Regions from separate parts of the Rossellomorea sp. KS-H15a genome, predicted to be linked through region 2. Evidence: riboswitches for the same ligand, from Rfam matches in the RefSeq annotation. Region 2 holds a riboswitch; each other region holds the start of a gene.
What was found. Region 2 has a riboswitch for S-adenosylmethionine ahead of M1J35_RS22160 (homoserine dehydrogenase). Riboswitches for the same ligand answer to the same signal wherever they lie in the genome.

Region 1: another riboswitch for S-adenosylmethionine. It lies ahead of mmuP (S-methylmethionine permease); the one in region 2 lies ahead of M1J35_RS22160 (homoserine dehydrogenase).
Region 3: another riboswitch for S-adenosylmethionine. It lies ahead of mtnK (S-methyl-5-thioribose kinase); the one in region 2 lies ahead of M1J35_RS22160 (homoserine dehydrogenase).

What each region holds. Positions count from the first base shown of each region.
Region 1 is NZ_CP096886.1:1,590,551-1,596,321, forward strand. It holds gene M1J35_RS08195 (ABC transporter ATP-binding protein) at 1-70, shown strand, start outside; gene M1J35_RS08200 (ABC transporter permease) at 103-2,286, shown strand; gene nei (endonuclease VIII) at 2,357-3,181, opposite strand; SAM riboswitch class I at 3,319-3,425, shown strand; gene mmuP (S-methylmethionine permease) at 3,518-4,930, shown strand; gene mmuM (homocysteine S-methyltransferase) at 4,899-5,771, shown strand, end outside.
Region 2 is NZ_CP096886.1:4,299,666-4,305,436, forward strand. It holds gene M1J35_RS22150 (L,D-transpeptidase family protein) at 4-498, shown strand; gene M1J35_RS22155 (aspartate kinase) at 537-1,733, opposite strand; gene M1J35_RS22160 (homoserine dehydrogenase) at 1,782-3,029, opposite strand; SAM riboswitch class I at 3,162-3,272, opposite strand; gene M1J35_RS22165 (DUF2254 domain-containing protein) at 3,574-4,914, shown strand; gene M1J35_RS22170 (hypothetical protein) at 4,961-5,221, opposite strand; gene M1J35_RS22175 (helix-turn-helix domain-containing protein) at 5,250-5,771, opposite strand, start outside.
Region 3 is NZ_CP096886.1:2,154,558-2,160,328, forward strand. It holds gene M1J35_RS11040 (PAS domain S-box protein) at 1-8, shown strand, start outside; gene M1J35_RS11045 (methylated-DNA--[protein]-cysteine S-methyltransferase) at 23-478, shown strand; gene M1J35_RS11050 (DUF2087 domain-containing protein) at 637-1,230, shown strand; gene mtnA (S-methyl-5-thioribose-1-phosphate isomerase) at 1,272-2,324, opposite strand; gene mtnK (S-methyl-5-thioribose kinase) at 2,340-3,524, opposite strand; SAM riboswitch class I at 3,641-3,796, opposite strand; gene M1J35_RS11065 (carbon-nitrogen family hydrolase) at 3,892-4,674, opposite strand; gene M1J35_RS11070 (pyridoxal phosphate-dependent aminotransferase) at 4,796-5,771, shown strand, end outside.

The DNA.
Region 1 (5,771 bases), 1.7 Mb from region 2:
GAAGGACGGAAAGGTAGAATCCGACTTTGTCAATGAACATCAAACCTCCGCTGAAGGGGTTGAGTGGTGATGCCTCTTCGGAAAAAGCTTTTTCGGACCATAATGGAAAAAAAGGCGCAGTTCTTTTCAGCGTGGTGTCTGATTGCCATCAGCTCCATCGTATTTTACGCATTCACAGCAGCCGGAGCAAATCTCATTGATAATCTACAGATATTTTTTAACGAGAATAAAGTAGAAGATGCGCAGTTCATGACACAACAGCCTTTGAATGAAATCGAAGAATTGGAAAAGGAAAGTGGCGCGGAAATCGAGCAAAGGATGGCAATCGATCTTCCATATAGTAAAGATTCGACTCTCAGGTTGTTGGATGAGACGGATGACCTCAATCTTCCTACTATAGTGGAGGGGGAAAAACTGTCTTCGGACCGTGATATATTAGTGGATAAAGGTTTCGCCAAAGCCCATGGTGTGGCGATTGGAAATGAGGTTGAACTGGGAGGGGAAACGTTCCAGGTTGCAGGCTATATGGCGATTCCGGATTACATCTATCCATTAAAGGATGAATCGGGTTTCCTGAAAAATCCGGATGCATTCGGTGTCGCCGTCGTGAAACCATCTGTTTTATCAAAGTGGGAAAATCACCGGATTTACTATAGTATCCGTCTACCGGATGCTTCTCCGGAAGAACTGAAGAAGAGGATCAATCAAACGAATCAGATCATTAAATGGACGGATAAAAAAGATAATAACCGCATTTCCTTCATCAAAGGGGATATTGCCGGTGTCAAAAAGATGGGACAATTTCTTCCGATCGGTATTTTATTCATTAGTATGGTGATCATTCTTATATTATTGTGGCGCTTAATGAAGAAGGAATATGTACAGATCGGTACATTGTATGCCCTCGGCTACAGGAAAAGGGAAATTATCCGTCATTATCTTTCTTATGCCGGAATTCTTGCCACAACAGGAAGCGTGGTCGGTACGTTCTTTGGCTGGATATTCCTGCATCCATTGCTTTCCACTTTCGCGGCTTATTATAATCTGCCTGTACTGGATGTGAAACTGCATGTGGGTTATTTACTTGTGAGTATGTTTCTGCCACTTGTGCTGTTCATCCCGTTTACCTATTACTTGGTTCACCGTGTCTTGAAGATCCCGCCGGTGAGTTTGATAAAAGGTGGGGAACGAAAGGTCAAAGTGAAAAGGCTTGAGCGGTTGTTTAAAATGAAGAAGCTGCCGTTCCACCGGAAATTCGTGATCAGGGAAATCATGAGAAACCTTCCCAGGGCACTGTTTTTAATCATAGGTGTGATGTTTGCGACATTATTATTGTTGTTCGGATTCGTCACCAAGAATTCGATGGAGTACCTGGTGACATATCATTTTCAGCAAGTATATGACTATGAGTATAGCTATCTATTCAATGCTCCACAGACCATAGAGCCGGAATCGGGACAGGTGGGATCCGTGGCACCATTTACGACAGATGAGGAGAGTGTCATGATCACTGGCCTGAAGCCGGACAATACAGCCATTCGATTGCAGGACGGAAGCGGAGAAAGGCTGACATTCGATTCAGTGATCATGAATAAATCACTTTCAGATAAATTGGGGATTCAAGAGGGGGATTCAATTCATGTGACAAATGAATTGACGGACAAATCCTTTACTCTCACCATTGATCACATCGCTGAATCCTATCTTGGAAATATGATCTATATGCCACTCGATGAATTCAACCGATTAAATGATTATCCTTCGGGAAGTTATATGGAAATTTATTCAAACAAGGAACTCCACTTACCGGAAGATCAGATTGTCTCGATGACAAAGTCATCCGATACGATTGACGGTTTCAAGGAAATGATCAAGCCGTTGAACTATGGTGTGGTAGCGATTGCCCTTGTTGCTGCCATCATTGCGGTCATCATCATCTATATATTGATTTCATTATTAATCGAGGAAAATTCATTCAAAATTTCACTCATGAAAGTCATCGGCTACCGGGAGAAGTCGATCATGAACATGATGATCGGCTATAACATTTGGTTTATCATCCTTGGGTATGCGATAGGCATTCCCGTGACGATATTCTCGATTTCAGCCTTTATGAATTCCATCACTTCAGAAATGAATGTGACGATTCCTGTCAGGTTGGATTGGATGAGTGTCATTATCAGTTTCATCATCATGATCCTATCGTATTATGTTTCCCTGTGGCTGAATCGTCGGAAATTAAAAGGGATTTCAATGAAAGAAGCGATTAACCGGAGTACGGAATAGAAACTGTGGTTTGACGTTAAGCGGATAAAAGGGTCCGTGGCATTAAGATTGCCACGGACCCTTTTATCGATCATACGATTCCCTGACAAACCGGACAATGGTAAAGCCTTCTTGAAGAGGCCACCGTCTTCTCGATTTCGCTTCCACAGATGAAGCAAGATTCCCCTTCACGGTTAAAGACCCAGTGACGATAGCGGGATCGCTTCACACCTTTGGCTTTCAGTTTCTGTGCAAGGACGGGATCGTTAGTGATCCCCCCCGTTTCATACGATTGCTTTACTAAATCCATGATGGCATGGGCAGCTTTGTTTAATTGATCTTCCGTACAGTCTACAGGCCTTAGGGAAGGGTGTATGCCGGCAACAAACATAACTTCAGATCGCAAATAATTACCGATTCCGGCGACAAAGCCTTGATCAAGCAATAAAATCGACCATTTTCGGTTTCGGAATCTTTTATCTTTCATCCGCCCGACCAGCTCATCTACGGATACCTCTTCGCTTAAAAGGTCTGGACCGACTTTTGAGATGAATGGGTGAGATGGCACCTCTTCGTCCCTGAGAACCTCGATATCCGACGCACTATAGAGAAGGGCGGATTTTTTCTCGTTATGTAGGGCTAATCGGAGCTGACGATTTGTTTTAGGATAATTGTAGGTGTTTCTGATATACCATTTTCCGTAAAGTTGATTGTGGGAGTAGATGGTGTATCCATTATCAAAGCGGATGAGCATGGCTTTTCCTTTCGTATCGACTCTTCTTACGATAGACCCCTTCAGCAGATCTTCGTAGTCTTCTAAATGAGGGAAAGCAAAATAAACATCTTCCACTGTTTTATTTATAAGAGCACGCTCAACGTTATCGGCAGCTCTTCTGATTTCTGGACCTTCTGGCATGGCGGTTTCTCCTTTTTTACTTAGTTGTTCCCTTTTTATTCCTCAATGTAACCATTGGATGGGCTGGGCTATTCATCCGTTTCAGGGTATTGACATTATTCCGATATATTGATAAAGTTTTAAAAAATCAAAATATTTTCTTATCCAGAGAGGTGGAGGGACTGGCCCTTTGAAGCCTCAGCAACAGGTCTGCGAAGATACTGTGCTAATTCCAGCGGGTGATTCAAACCCTGATAGATAGGAGCAATCTTTTATTTGTCGGTGACGCACTCGTTCAGGGTGCGTTTTTTGTTTGTTCACTCATTCCTCAATTAACTTAGAAGGAAGGGTGTTTGTATGGAAAACGCAGGACAGAGTTTCAAAAGAAAGATGAAGACACGGCATTTAGTGATGCTGAGTCTTGGAGGGGTGATCGGAACCGGGCTTTTCTTGAGTTCGGGTTATACCATTCATCAGGCTGGTCCATTTGGGACCATCCTTGCATATTTAATCGGTGCGCTGGTGGTGTATCTCGTGATGCTGTGTTTAGGCGAGCTATCTGTCCATATGCCGGAGACCGGATCCTTTCATAGTTATGCTGCAAAATTCATTGGTCCGGGGACCGGTTATACAGTGGGCTGGTTATATTGGCTGACATGGACGGTGGCATTGGGGTCGGAGTTCACGGCGGCCGGCTTGATGATGCAGCGCTGGTTCCCTTCGATTAGTGTGTGGATTTGGAGCGCGGTCTTCGCTGCGTTGATTTTTTTCCTTAATGCATTGTCGGTGCGTTTTTTTGCTGAATCTGAATTTTGGTTTTCTTTAGTGAAAGTGATTGCGATTGTGGGGTTTATTGTGATTGGGGCAGGGGCGATCTTCGGGTTCATCCCCCTTGGTCATTCAGAGCCCGTTCCATTTTTCTCGAATATCACCGATTCAGGGTTATTTCCGAACGGGGCATTTGCCATCTTGATGACCATGCTTGCCGTGAATTTTGCTTTTTCAGGAACAGAACTGATCGGAGTAGCGGCGGGAGAAACAGAGAATCCATCCAGATCGATTCCTAAAGCCATCCGCACTACGCTTGTGAGATTGATTCTCTTTTATGTAGGGACGATTGTCGTATTATCTGCATTATTACCGAGCCAGTCAGCCGGTGTATTGGAAAGCCCTTTTGTCGCAGTGCTTGGACGGATTGGAATTCCTTTTGCCGCAGATATCATGAATTTTGTCATTATCACGGCTATCTTATCAGCGGCAAACTCAGGTCTGTATGCTTCCTCCAGAATGCTATGGTCTCTGGCTGATAAGCAAACGATCTCCCCGATTTTTGCCAAATTGACTGATAGGGGGATCCCTCTTAATGCGATTGTATGTAGCATGCTTGGAGGGGGACTGTCCTTGCTTTCAAGCATCATTGCACCGGGGACGGTCTACATCGTATTGGTTTCGGTCTCAGGTCTTGCCGTCGTGATCGTGTGGATGAGCATCAGTGCTGCCCAATTTCTATTTCGAAGACAATACATAAGGGAAGGAAACGATGTGAAAGACCTGGCCTATCGGACGCCGCTCTATCCACTGGTTCCCGTTACGTCATTTCTGCTTTGTCTCGCTTCCTGTATCGGCATTGCCTTTGATCCCACTCAGAGGATTGCCCTTTATTGCGGGATCCCGTTTATCGCCCTTTGCTATGGAAGTTATTATCTAACACAATACGTGAAGAAAAGAGGTACAGATCATGTCGAAGCAACTGAAGCTGAATCCCATTGAGGAGATTTTACAAACACATTCCCTGATGATTTTGGATGGAGCATTAGCCACAGAGCTGGAATCACATGGCTGTGATTTAAATGATCCCCTTTGGTCAGCCCGTGTACTCCTAGAAGAACCGGAAGCGATTCAGAAGGTTCATGCTGATTATTTCCGTGCGGGAGCCGATTGTGCGATTACAGCCAGCTACCAGGCATCGGTGGATGGTTTTCTGAAGCGTGGAATAGAGAAACCTGAAGCGCTGGAGTTAATTAAGAAAACAGTTACTCTTGCCAGACAGGCTCGGGATGAATTTTGGAAGGAAAAGAAGGTGAATTGGGATCGTCCGAAACCAATCGTCGCCGGTTCTGTAGGACCTTACGGGGCATACCTTGCTGACGGCTCTGAATATGTAGGGGACTATGGTGTAAGTGATCAACTTTTAGCAGATTTCCATTATCCGAGAATCAAGGCATTAGTGGAGGCGGGTGCTGATGTGCTGGCATTCGAAACCATCCCATCTTTCCAGGAAGCAAAAGTACTCGCTTCGCTTTTAAAAGAATTTCCGGAAACTTGGGCATGGCTGTCTTTTTCATTAAAGGATGGAGAGACGATAAGTGATGGAACGGGGATTGAAGAGTGCGCGCGTGTGTTCAATGATCATGAACAAATCGCTGCGATTGGTGTGAATTGTACACCGATTCCCGCGGCTAAGCTTGCGATGAGCGTACTAAACAAGCATACTGATAAGCCAATCATTGTGTACCCCAACTCAGGTGAAACGTACGAAGCTGAGACTAAAACGTGGAATGGGGAGGAAGCCTATTGTGCGTTTGATGAGGATTCAGTAGTTTTGTATGAA
Region 2 (5,771 bases):
CTGTTGATTCATACGGTGAAAACAGGAGAAACACTGGGACAAATATCAAGGGACTACAGGACTCCGCTTTCTGCCATCCTGACTGCCAATCCGGGCATCAATCCGGATCAAATTTATCCAGGACAAACGATCACCATTCCCGGTATCCCCGATACTACCGGCAATCCTTATAGAATAGAAGTCTCTGTTAACAATCGCACCCTCCGTCTATTCAAAGATGGGGTTGAGATAAAACAGTATCCCATCGCTGTAGGAAGAGTCCTGTTCGAAACACCCATCGGGGATTTCATCATCATCAATAAAGCACCGAATCCAGGGGGGCCATTTGGGACGATGTGGATGAGTTTATCGAAGGAAAGCTATGGAATCCATGGTACAAACAACCCTGCTTCCATCGGGAATGCAGTCTCCAAGGGGTGTATAAGGATGTATAACAAAGACGTGGAAGAGCTCTCTAAGATTGTTCCTGTCGGGACGCCTGTGTCCATCAATCCATAAAGAAAAAAGTGTATAGACAGGACTATACACTTTTCCCTTTATAATATCGCCCTTTTGGATTCAATATAATCCAGACCAAAGTGCATGTGGAGAATCCTTGCTGCTTTTTCAACGTCACCGCGATCGACAAGGGCACTTAGGCCAACCGATGATTCCCAAACCGATACTTTCCCGATATGATAATCATGAAAAACATTGGTGACCTTTTCTTTTACTTCACCGGAAGATTGGATACTCCCTATCACACATACTTTCGATAGATCTTCCGCTATTTCAAAATGAGAATATGCCCCGCTATAGCCGCTGACGATTTTCTTCACTGCATGGACATCCTCATCTTTTATGATCAGTGCAAGGTCTTCTCTATGCTTGATCCTCTCTGTTTCGATATGGTGAGAATCAAGGTCATACAGAATCAAGGATTCCCCTCCATCACACCCATGGATGGTAAGGACTGAAATACCTTTCTGGAGCGCAACGCCGACTATGCTTCCATTCTTTTGAGCTTTAGCACTGATAACGGAACCCCGCCCCTCCTTTAAACTCGAACGGACGATTAAAGGGACAAGATGTTCCTTTGCGTGCTTAATCGCTCTAGGGTGCAGGACATTGGCTCCCATCGTGGCAAAACGGAGCATGTCATTATACGATAAACCGTCGATTTTAGCAGCCCGTGGGACCACTCTCGGATCTGAGGTATACACCCCGTCCACATCCGTGTAAATGTCACATCGATCCGCTTTCAGTGCGGAAGCAAGGGCAGCTGCGGTTGTATCTGAACCACCCCTTCCAAGCGTAGTGAGCTCACCATCCTCTGTAACTCCTTGGAAACCAGCGACCACCACAATCCGTCCGGCTGATAATTCCCCTTTGATTCTCCCTGTTTCTATGGAAGTGATCTTGGCATTGCCGAACACCGCGTCTGTCCGGATCCCAGCCTGCCTGCCGGTCAGGGATACTGCCTCCGCCCCTTTATGCTGGAGGGCCATTGTCAGAAGGGAAATCGTGACCTGTTCCCCTGTTGAAAGGAGCATATCCATTTCCCTTTTCCGGGGAACATCAGACAATTCTCCCGCAAGCTTTACAAGGGCGTCCGTCGTTTTATCCATGGCCGATACAACCACCACCACGTCATGCCCTTTCTCCTTTTCCTTCAACGCATAACCTGCTACCCGTTTAATTCGATCCGCAGAACCTACAGAGGTTCCACCAAATTTCTGAACGACGATACTCAAGTGATCCCCCTACTTTCTATCAGATCTGTTGCTTTTTTAATAAAATCGTCAGGAAACCGCAATCCCTTCTTTCACTGCATTTTCAAGTGGGATTTCGTCCAGGATGGACACTGCCTGGATCTGTTCCTGTGATGTAAGAACTGATTCTATGTCCTCTTTCCTGCCTTCTACAAAGACATACAGGAAATCGCCAAGCTGAATGCGGTCTTTCAGTGTGAACAACGGAATCCACCTTTGATAGTCTTCATTTGCAGGAACACGTAAGACCCATTGGCCTGTGCTATCTTCCAGAACCTCTCCATTGTGTACTGCACTTTCAGGAGATGCCGTGTATTTCCCTTGAATCAGTGAAAGAAAGTCCTCCACCATGGCACTTCCTGTCGGACATTTACCGGCGCCTGGCCCAAGTAGTGTGATTCTTCCTACGAGACTCCCTTTTAATGAAATCGCATTTTCCACATCCTCCACCCCGTAGAAAGGATGGGTGTCGTGGACGAGGACCGGCTCTACTTCACCTTTGATCCGATTGAATCCGTCACGTTCCAATGAACCTACGTGTTTAAAGCGCAATCGGAAGGACTCGGCTGCCTGCAGCCATTCTGCCGTCAAGTGTGTGATCCCCCTGCGTCTGATATCCTTCCAATCCGGCTGTCTGCCAAAAGCGGTCTGACTCAAAATCAGCAATTTATAAAAGGCATCATATCCTTCGATGTCGCTCGTCGGATCCGCCTCTGCGTACCCCTTTTCCTGGGACTGCTTTAGAGCGGTCTCAAAGGAAAGACCCTTTTTTCTCATTTGGGACAAAATGAAGTTGGAAGTCCCATTCAATATGCCTTGGATGCTTTTGATTTCATTTACCTTCAGGAGCTGGCGGATCGTGCCGATGACCGGGATCCCTCCGGCTGTTGTCGCTTCGAAACCAACGGATACAGTGTGACGTTTTGCTTTCTCCATAAGGCTGGGGCCGAATTTAGCAAACATGACTTTATTGGCCGTGACGATGTGAATTCCCTTCTCCACCGCTTTCGATAAATACGTGTATCCCGGTTCTTCTCCTACAATCGCTTCAAAAATCACATGAAGATCCGGTATGTCGAGAATGTCCTTGAATTCTGTCGTAACCTTAATGGACGGATCAATTTCCCTTTGTTTAACCGGGTCCTTGATGAGAATCGCCCTCACCTTCACCTCTTTCCCGAGTGTTTCCTTCAACCTGTCCTGGTGAGTATCAATGGCTTCACAAACCCCTTGACCGACAGTTCCAAAGCCCAGTATCGCCACATTTATCGCTGACATCTTTTTAGCCTCCTTTTTGTCGTTTGTATCGCATTGCTTCTTTCTGAAGATCCACCGGGCATGGTGGAAAGAATGAGGGTATAAAGAAAAGCCCTCTTCTTGTAAGAAGAGGGCTTAGTGTGTATGCTCCTCCCCTTATCTTCCAGATTCACATGGAATCTGTAGGAATTGGCACCTTTACAGACTGATCCTGCAGGTTGCCGGGCTTCATCGGGCCTATCCCTCCGCCGCTCTTGATAAGAGATATAACGTTACGTTTTCACTTGATATTTGAGTATGAATTGGATTATATAGGTGATTCATTCCTCCGTCAATACCATTTTCGGTATTTTTAAAAAATTCTTTCTAATTTGTCAGACACCTAATTTCACATGGGTTTACTGTGATTTCCTTTGAAACATCCACCCTCTATGAATCTATTTTTGAAATTCAGGTTTTAACCTACACTGGCAGGGAAAACTAATCCATATCCATTTACTAGAAAGGAACCGTTTCAAACATGTTTAAAAAAATGCTCCCCCTTTCCATCAGAAAATATTTGCTCATGTCCAAACGTCAACGCATGCATGAAATCCGGCTGACCATATGGTATATGCCTTTCTTGTACATATGTCTTGCCGTACTGCTGGTAGCCATTACCCTATACTTGGATCTCTCATTGGAAATCTCACAGTATACGTTTGATCTATTAAGCATGGATGCCTCTGTCACCCGAATCCTTGTGAGCACCCTCATTGGTGGCGTTTTGACGCTCAGTGCCTTCACGCTTAACTCCCTCTTAGTCGTGTTGACGACGTTCAGTGGACAATTTTCGCCAAGGATGCTCTTGGATTTCATATCGGACAGGCAGACGCAGCACGCCCTCGGTATATTTAATGGCAGTTTTGTTTATGTCCTCCTTCTCTTTTTGTTTATCGGCAGTTCAAAGAAGGAGATGTTTGTCGCTGCACCCATGATGACGATCTGCCTTGCCTTTCTATCAGCCATCACCTTCATCTTCTTCATCAACCATGCGTCTACCTGGATGCAGGTCCATAATATCACGTACAATATGAAACAAGTTTCTGAAGTGATGATCCACCAGACACTGAAGAAAGATTTAGAAGCACATCGCACCACTGAAGATGGGGACATCATGGAGGAAGAGAAAAATAACATTCTTCATGTGAAGGCTAAACACTCCGGCTATATTCAATTAGTAGATTTCCAGGGAATGATTCAACTCGCACAGAAAGAGAATTTTGTCCTACAGCTTCATTATAAAGTGGGCGATTATGTACTTGCCGGGAATGAAGTTCTGAGCTTATGGGGGCCGAAGACAGACAATATCTTCACTGATTCATACCTGCAATTCATTGAAATGGGTCATAAAGAGACAGAAATCCAAGACCTGCAGATGGGGATCCACAAACTCGCAGAGGTGGCGATTAAATCCCTGGGGAATGACGATCCCAAAACGGCTTCGAACACGATCGACCAGATGGCCGATCTGATGCTGACGGTGGAGGATCAATTATCCTTCACACCCTATTTAATCGACCAAGATGAAAGGATACGGGTCATCCTCCAATCGGAACCATTTGATTATTATCTCTATCGTGGATTTGGTTATATTCGACACTATGCGAAAAACAATCACTTAATCATAACCGAAATCGTACGTGCACTGGCACTTTTAGCCGAATCCATCCAGCCTTCGAAGCACAAAGATCTTTGGGAATTCGCCTGCAACACCATCGATCATATCGAAAGGGAGGTCATTTACGAATTAGATAAAACCTTTCTTCTTCAAGAGGTTCATAAGCTTGCACGCCTCACCGGCCACTTCAGGGAATATAAAGAAATCGAAGATAAATTCTATCCGAACGCAAACAAAAATACGTAAAGAAGCTTCATTTCTCTCAGAGAGAAATGAAGCTTCTTTACGAGAGTCATATCCACGTTTCGACAATGCTGTCATCTTCCCCTTGAGCTTTCGGTACAACGGAGAATCTTTCAGGGATTTCACTTCTGACCGCTTCTAAAGTTGGTCTCATCAAAATGTTATGGGTCGGCTGGTTCACATCGAATAGTCTTGCTACAAACATGCCTTGATAATCTTTCGGACTCTGATAGATACAGATGATCGGCATTTTATAATCACTTAAGGCCACCTCATCGAATGACGAAATTAATCGATCCGGGTTTTCCATCCTATCTCTCCTTTACAGGGTATTGTGATTAGCTGTTAACGCATTCTTTTTCTTTAACCATTTTCCCATTGTAGAGCTTTTGAATATAGTAATTACACTCGGAGTATTGCCCTTCTTCCTTCAACAATGGGATGATGACATTCTCCATATATTGATAATATGCTTCTTCCCCTTCATGAACCCTGATACCAAGCATCGTAAATAGACACTCTTTGCAGGAATCTTTATTGGCGGTTGCATAACGGAGTCCTTCCTCTATTAACGTTTCCCATTTTTCAAGTACCGGCCCCTCTACATCCATGGAACTCTCAATATAGCCAAAAAGAATTCTGACATAGTCTTCTGTGGGTGACTCATGTTTCAATAATCCATAAGCGACCTGATAGGCATCCCGTGCTTTTCTATCCTGCATCAAGTCCCGATACAACCCACCTAAATTCAGATAAAGAATGGCTTTTCTTCCGTGATCATGCAGATTATCACAATGCTGAATCAACTCATCATATTTCTCTACTATTGACTCGAGAACTTCCTCACCATTTTTGCTTTC
Region 3 (5,771 bases), 2.1 Mb from region 2:
AATCATAAAGGAGTCCTGTAATATGACCATTCATACGATTGTAATCGACAGCCCCATCGGGAATCTAAAGCTTACGGCCGATTCGACTCAATTGCTTTCTGTGCAGTTCGTGGAGGAAGAAGCGTCCATCGAAACGGATCATCCCATTTTGATTAGAGCAAAGGAACAGATACTGGAGTTTTTTAAGGGTGATAGAAGAGCATTTGATCTTCCTTTGAAAATCGAAGGGACCGAGTTCCAAAAAGAAGTATGGAATATCCTCAAGGAAATACCCTATGGCGAAACCTGGTCGTATCAGGATGTAGCACAAGCCATTCAAAGACCGAAAGCAGTCCGGGCTGTGGGGCAGGCGAATAAAGCCAACCGTTTTCCCGTCATCATCCCTTGCCACCGTGTCATTGGGAAAAATAAGACACTCACCGGTTATGCAGGAAAGCAGATAGACAAAAAAGAAACGTTACTCTCATTAGAACAATAACAGGAACAGGCATTTTCCATGTGGAGAATGCCTGTTTTTGGTTTTGGCGACACGAAACGGTCATGCAGGGGAAAATTCTGAAAATAACAGTTGATGATTTGTTCTATTTAGATTATCATCTAATTAGATGATAATCTAAATAGGTAGGAGGTGGAACGGTGCAATTAAGCAAACAGATCGCGTTTCATAAAACGATGGGGGACGCGACCCGCATCAAGATCGTTTATTTATTGGCAGAAGAGAGTTTGCACGTGGGGGCCATAGCAGGAAAGCTTGGACTTACTGCGCCAACGATCTCCCATCATTTGACGAAACTGAAAGAGTGCAACCTTGTTTATTCACGGAAAGAGAAGAACACGGTTTACTACCATTTGAATAAAAAAGTATTAAGTCATCACGGGGACGTTCTGCACAGGTTTGCTCAAGAAGAGAAAGGGGACAGGACAATGTCAGAGAAGTTAGTGAAGGAAAAACAGAAGGTGAAGAACAATTTTCTGGAGAAAAATGGACGGATCAAAAGTATTCCCGCCCAACAAAAGAAAAAACTATTCATTCTTGAACACCTCGTGGAAGGTCTGAAGGTGGGGGAAAAGTATAAGGAAAAAGAGCTGAATGAGTACATTCTACAATTCCATGAAGATTTCGCCACCTTGAGGAGAGAGTTCATCATCCATCAGTTCATGTATCGGGAAAACGGCATTTATGAGGTGAATCCGAAGGAAATGTGGGCATCTACAAAACTAGCAGAATGAAAAATGAAAGAGAAGGGTGAATTCCTTCTCTTTCAATCTATTTATGCCTGATTTATAATCCGTTGAATGCTTTCTTGAAAACGTGGATACAGCACACCTTTTTCGGTGATGATGCCGGTAATCAATTCATGGGAAGTCACATCAAAAGCGGGATTATAAACATGAATGTTTTCGGGTGCGATCATAGAGCCACCCATCATCGTGATTTCGTCTGGCCCTCTTTCTTCAATCGGGATATCGTCACCTGTTCTCGAGGTGAGATCGAATGTAGAAGAAGGAGCAGCCACGTAGAATGGTATATTGTAATGATGGCATAGGATTGCAAGCATGGACGTACCGATTTTGTTCGCGGTATCCCCGTTCGCAGAAATCCGGTCGGCTCCGACAATCACAGCTTCCACACCTTTCTCCTTTATTGTATGAGCGGCCATGCTGTCAGTAATGAGGGTCACGTCGACTCCTGATTGCTGAAGCTCCCAGGCAGTGAGTCGGGCGCCCTGAAGGACAGGGCGTGTCTCACAGGCGAATACTTGGAACCCTATTCCCCTTTCCCTGCCTAGGTGAAAGGGGGCAAGTGCCGTTCCATATTTACCCGTGGCAATGGATCCCGCATTACAGATGGTCATGATCTTCCTCTTGTCATCCAATGCATCCAATGCGTGTTCACCGATCATCCTGCATATTTCCTCATCCTCCGTATGGATCTGAATGGCAGAATGAAGCAGATTGGTCTTGGCTTCATTCACGGATTGTGCATGGGCAAGAACTTGTTCCAACCGATTCAATGCCCAGAACAGATTGACTGCCGTCGGCCTTGAATCAGCGAGGTATTCTTTATCCTTCCTGAAAAGGTGATTGAATTCTGTCAGATTGTCTGTTTCATAATGAGAAGCAGCATGTGCCAATCCATAGGCGGCTGTGATCCCGATCGCCGGGGCGCCTCGCACTTTAAGCGAAACGATGGCTTCATAATAGTCTGTAATGTCCGTTAGCGTCAAATATTCCACAGTGTTCGGCAGCTTTTGTTGATTAAGAATCAGTAAATGATCTTCATGCCACTCGAGTGAAGTTGGAATGGTCGGTGTATGTGTCATGAGTATCTCCTTTAATTATTCAGAATGTGACCGTACTAAAGTCAGAAGCTCTTCAATGGAAAGAATGTGTTTCCGATTTACAATCAATTTCTTTCCGAGGTTGAGGCATGCTCGTTTTGCCTTTAATCTTTGTTCTTTATCTTCGATGCTCTCGAGGTCTTCCACATGTGCAAGACCGATTGTCCTTCTTATACACTCGCATCCTGCAAAACCGATGCTGTCCTGAAAACTCTTCTCCAATACATACTCAAGGTACCCATTCACCTTCGTATAGGCGTCACCACTTTCCTTCCAATGTCTGGAGAAAGTAGCAGAGAAGACGTTCCAAGTATTTTCGATATGGTGGAGGATGAATTCCTTTTCACCTGGATTCGCGATCACTTGGAAAATAAGATTGGCAATAAACTGACCGATATCGAAACCGATCGGCCCATAAAAAGCAAATTCCGGGTCAATGACTTTGGTGTGTTCGTCATCCACAAAGATGCTGCCTGTATGGAGATCTCCATGAAGCAGGGCTTCCCCTTCGGTAAGGAAGCTTTTTTTAAGTTTTGCGACCTCGAGTTTTACAGTGAAATCATCCCATAATTGCTGGACATCCCCGGATAATTCCTCCTCAAACTCATTCGTTTCACTGTTGAAAAAAGGATCCGTGAATACTAGGTCCTCCGTGATTTTGCATAGCTCAGGATTAGAAAATTCTTTCACATATTCTTTTTTCTTAAATGGATGAAGGGCATAATCAGAGGTGAAGTACAGTGTATTTGCAAGAAATGTACCAATGTCGTCTGATAGCTTTGGATACTTATTCCCATTGAGCAGGCCGGTACGTGCGATGGTGAGGTTGCTTAAATCCTCCATCACTGTGACGGCAAGGGATGGATCAGAATGATACACTTCCGGTACGAGATCGCCTACAAATGACCGCTGAAGGTGTAAGGCACCCGCTTCAATCCTTGCCCTTTCGATCGTAAGTGGCCAGCTTTCACCTACAACCTTTGCATAGGGGAGGGCTTGCTTGATGATGATTCCTTTACCTGAATTCCTTTCAACTACATGAAAAACGAGATTAAGGTTCCCATCCCCGATTTCTTCACAAGTTAAAAGTGAACCGTCTTCAAATATTCCTACATTCACGGCTATAGCGATGGCCGACTGTTCCGTTAGTGGTTGGTACGTATTGAGCTTAGTGATTGCCATTTTCGTTCCTCCTTTTAGTGCACCTTATGAAAAATGGGTGTTAGGGAGGCTTTTCCGCAGCATAAGAAAAGCCTCTTTCCATGTTCGAAAGAGGCTTGAAGAGTCATCTTCTTCGCCTCTTATCTCCCAGAAAGATGATCTTTCTGTTGGAATTAGCACCGTGCCTTACTGGATTGATCATCCGGCGCATACAGCGCCCCGTTTTACAACGGTATTATGGTCGGTTGCTGGGCTTCATAGGGCCAAATCCCTCAGCCAGCTCTTGATAAGAGTTGCGTATGTCCTATTTAATTAAAATTCTGAATGTTCATTTGAATTGAATGGTACCATTGAAGTATTTTCCATGTCAACGGTTTTTTAATATCTTCTAATAAAAATTTGGTCTCCGGTCTTGAAAGATCGGAATTTGTTTACGGACCTTTTCTACTTCCTGCAAATTGATTTCAGCAGTGACCAACTGTTCACTTTGGGTTCCTTTTGCAAGGATTTCCCCCCATGGATTGATGATAAGGGAGGAGCCGCCAAATTCATTGTCAGGGTCACTCCCCACACGGTTGCATGCAATCACAAAGCATTGATTTTCAATCGCACGTGCCCTTAAGAGGGTCTCCCAGTGATCCATTCTGGCAGCCGGCCATTCAGCCACCACAAAGACAATCTTCGCTCCCATCATGACATGTTTCCTGAACCATTCAGGGAAACGGATGTCGTAACATATGAGTCCTGCCATCATCGTATCATCAAGAGAGAACGCCCCGTCTTCCTCTCCGGGAAGTAGGTAATGATGTTCATTCATTAGTTTGAATAAGTGAAGCTTTGAATACCGTTTCACCAACTCGCCATATGCATCAGCCACCAATAGTGTATTTCTAACTCCATCTGTTGATTTATTGGCAACAGAGCCTCCTATGATGTGAATGGAATATTTTTTTGACAGGGAAGTCAGGAAGGAGGAAGAATCTTCGGCTCCCTCATCTGCGATCTCATCTATCCGTGTAAGATCATAACCTGTCGTCCAGAGTTCAGGAAGAACGACGACACCGCATCCCTCCTCCTTTGCTTTTTTGACCCACTGTTCCACTCTCATCTTGTTTTCTTCAGGATTCCCAAACACAATATCCATCTGGGCGAGACCCACCTTTTGAATCATTACCTTCACCTCGGTATGTACTTTTTGTCATTTATTCCTTTACATTCTTTATGTTCCGTTATATCATTTGTGACTAGAATTTGAAAGTAATTAATTTTCAAAAAAATGAGTGGGTGAATGTATGAAACACTTTGAAAAAGCAAAACGCTTGGAATCATTACCTGAACAATTTTTCGCTTCCCTTGCAGGAACTGTGAATGCTGTTGTGAATGAGGGGCATGATGTCATTAATTTGGGACAGGGAAATCCAGATCAGCCGACCCCTCCACATATTGTGGAAAAACTAACAGAAGCGGCTCAATCTCCTTCTAACCATAAATATCCTCCATTTCGTGGTTTATCGAGCTTTAAGGAGGCGATTGCAGCTTTCTATTTGCGGGAATACGGTGTGGAGATAGATCCCGAAACCGAAGTAGCGGTTCTCTTTGGAGGAAAAGCAGGTTTGGTGGAGATCCCTCAATGTTTATTGAACCCCGGGGATGGAGTATTTGTCCCGGATCCAGGTTATCCGGATTATGTATCGGGGGTCGCATTGGCAGAAGCCAGTATGATCAAGATGCCGTTGAAAGAGGAGAATGGGTTTCTTCCGGACTATCGTGTCCATTCCCGTGAAGAATGGGAAAGGGCGAAATTAATGTTCCTCAATTACCCCAATAATCCAACGGGTGCTACCGCCACAAAATCCTTTTTCGAGGACACGGTGGAACTTGCTTCAAAGCATGATATTTGTGTGGTGCACGACTTTGCTTACGGGGCGATCGGTTTCGATGGACAGAAGCCTTTGAGCTTTCTTGAGACGGATGGTGCAAAGGATGTCGGGATTGAGATATATACATTATCGAAAACCTATAATATGGCAGGCTGGAGAGTCGGTTTTGCCGTTGGGAATAAGAGTGTCATTGAAGCGATCAATCTCCTCCAGGATCACCTTTACGTAAGCCTGTTCGGCGCGATTCAAGAAGCAGCCACTACGGCTTTACTGAGTTCCCAGGATTGCGTAACGGAACTGGTTGCCACATATGAAGAACGAAGACAACTCCTGATCTCGGGTCTACAGGGAATTGGGTGGGATGTAAAAGCCCCACAAGGTTCCTTCT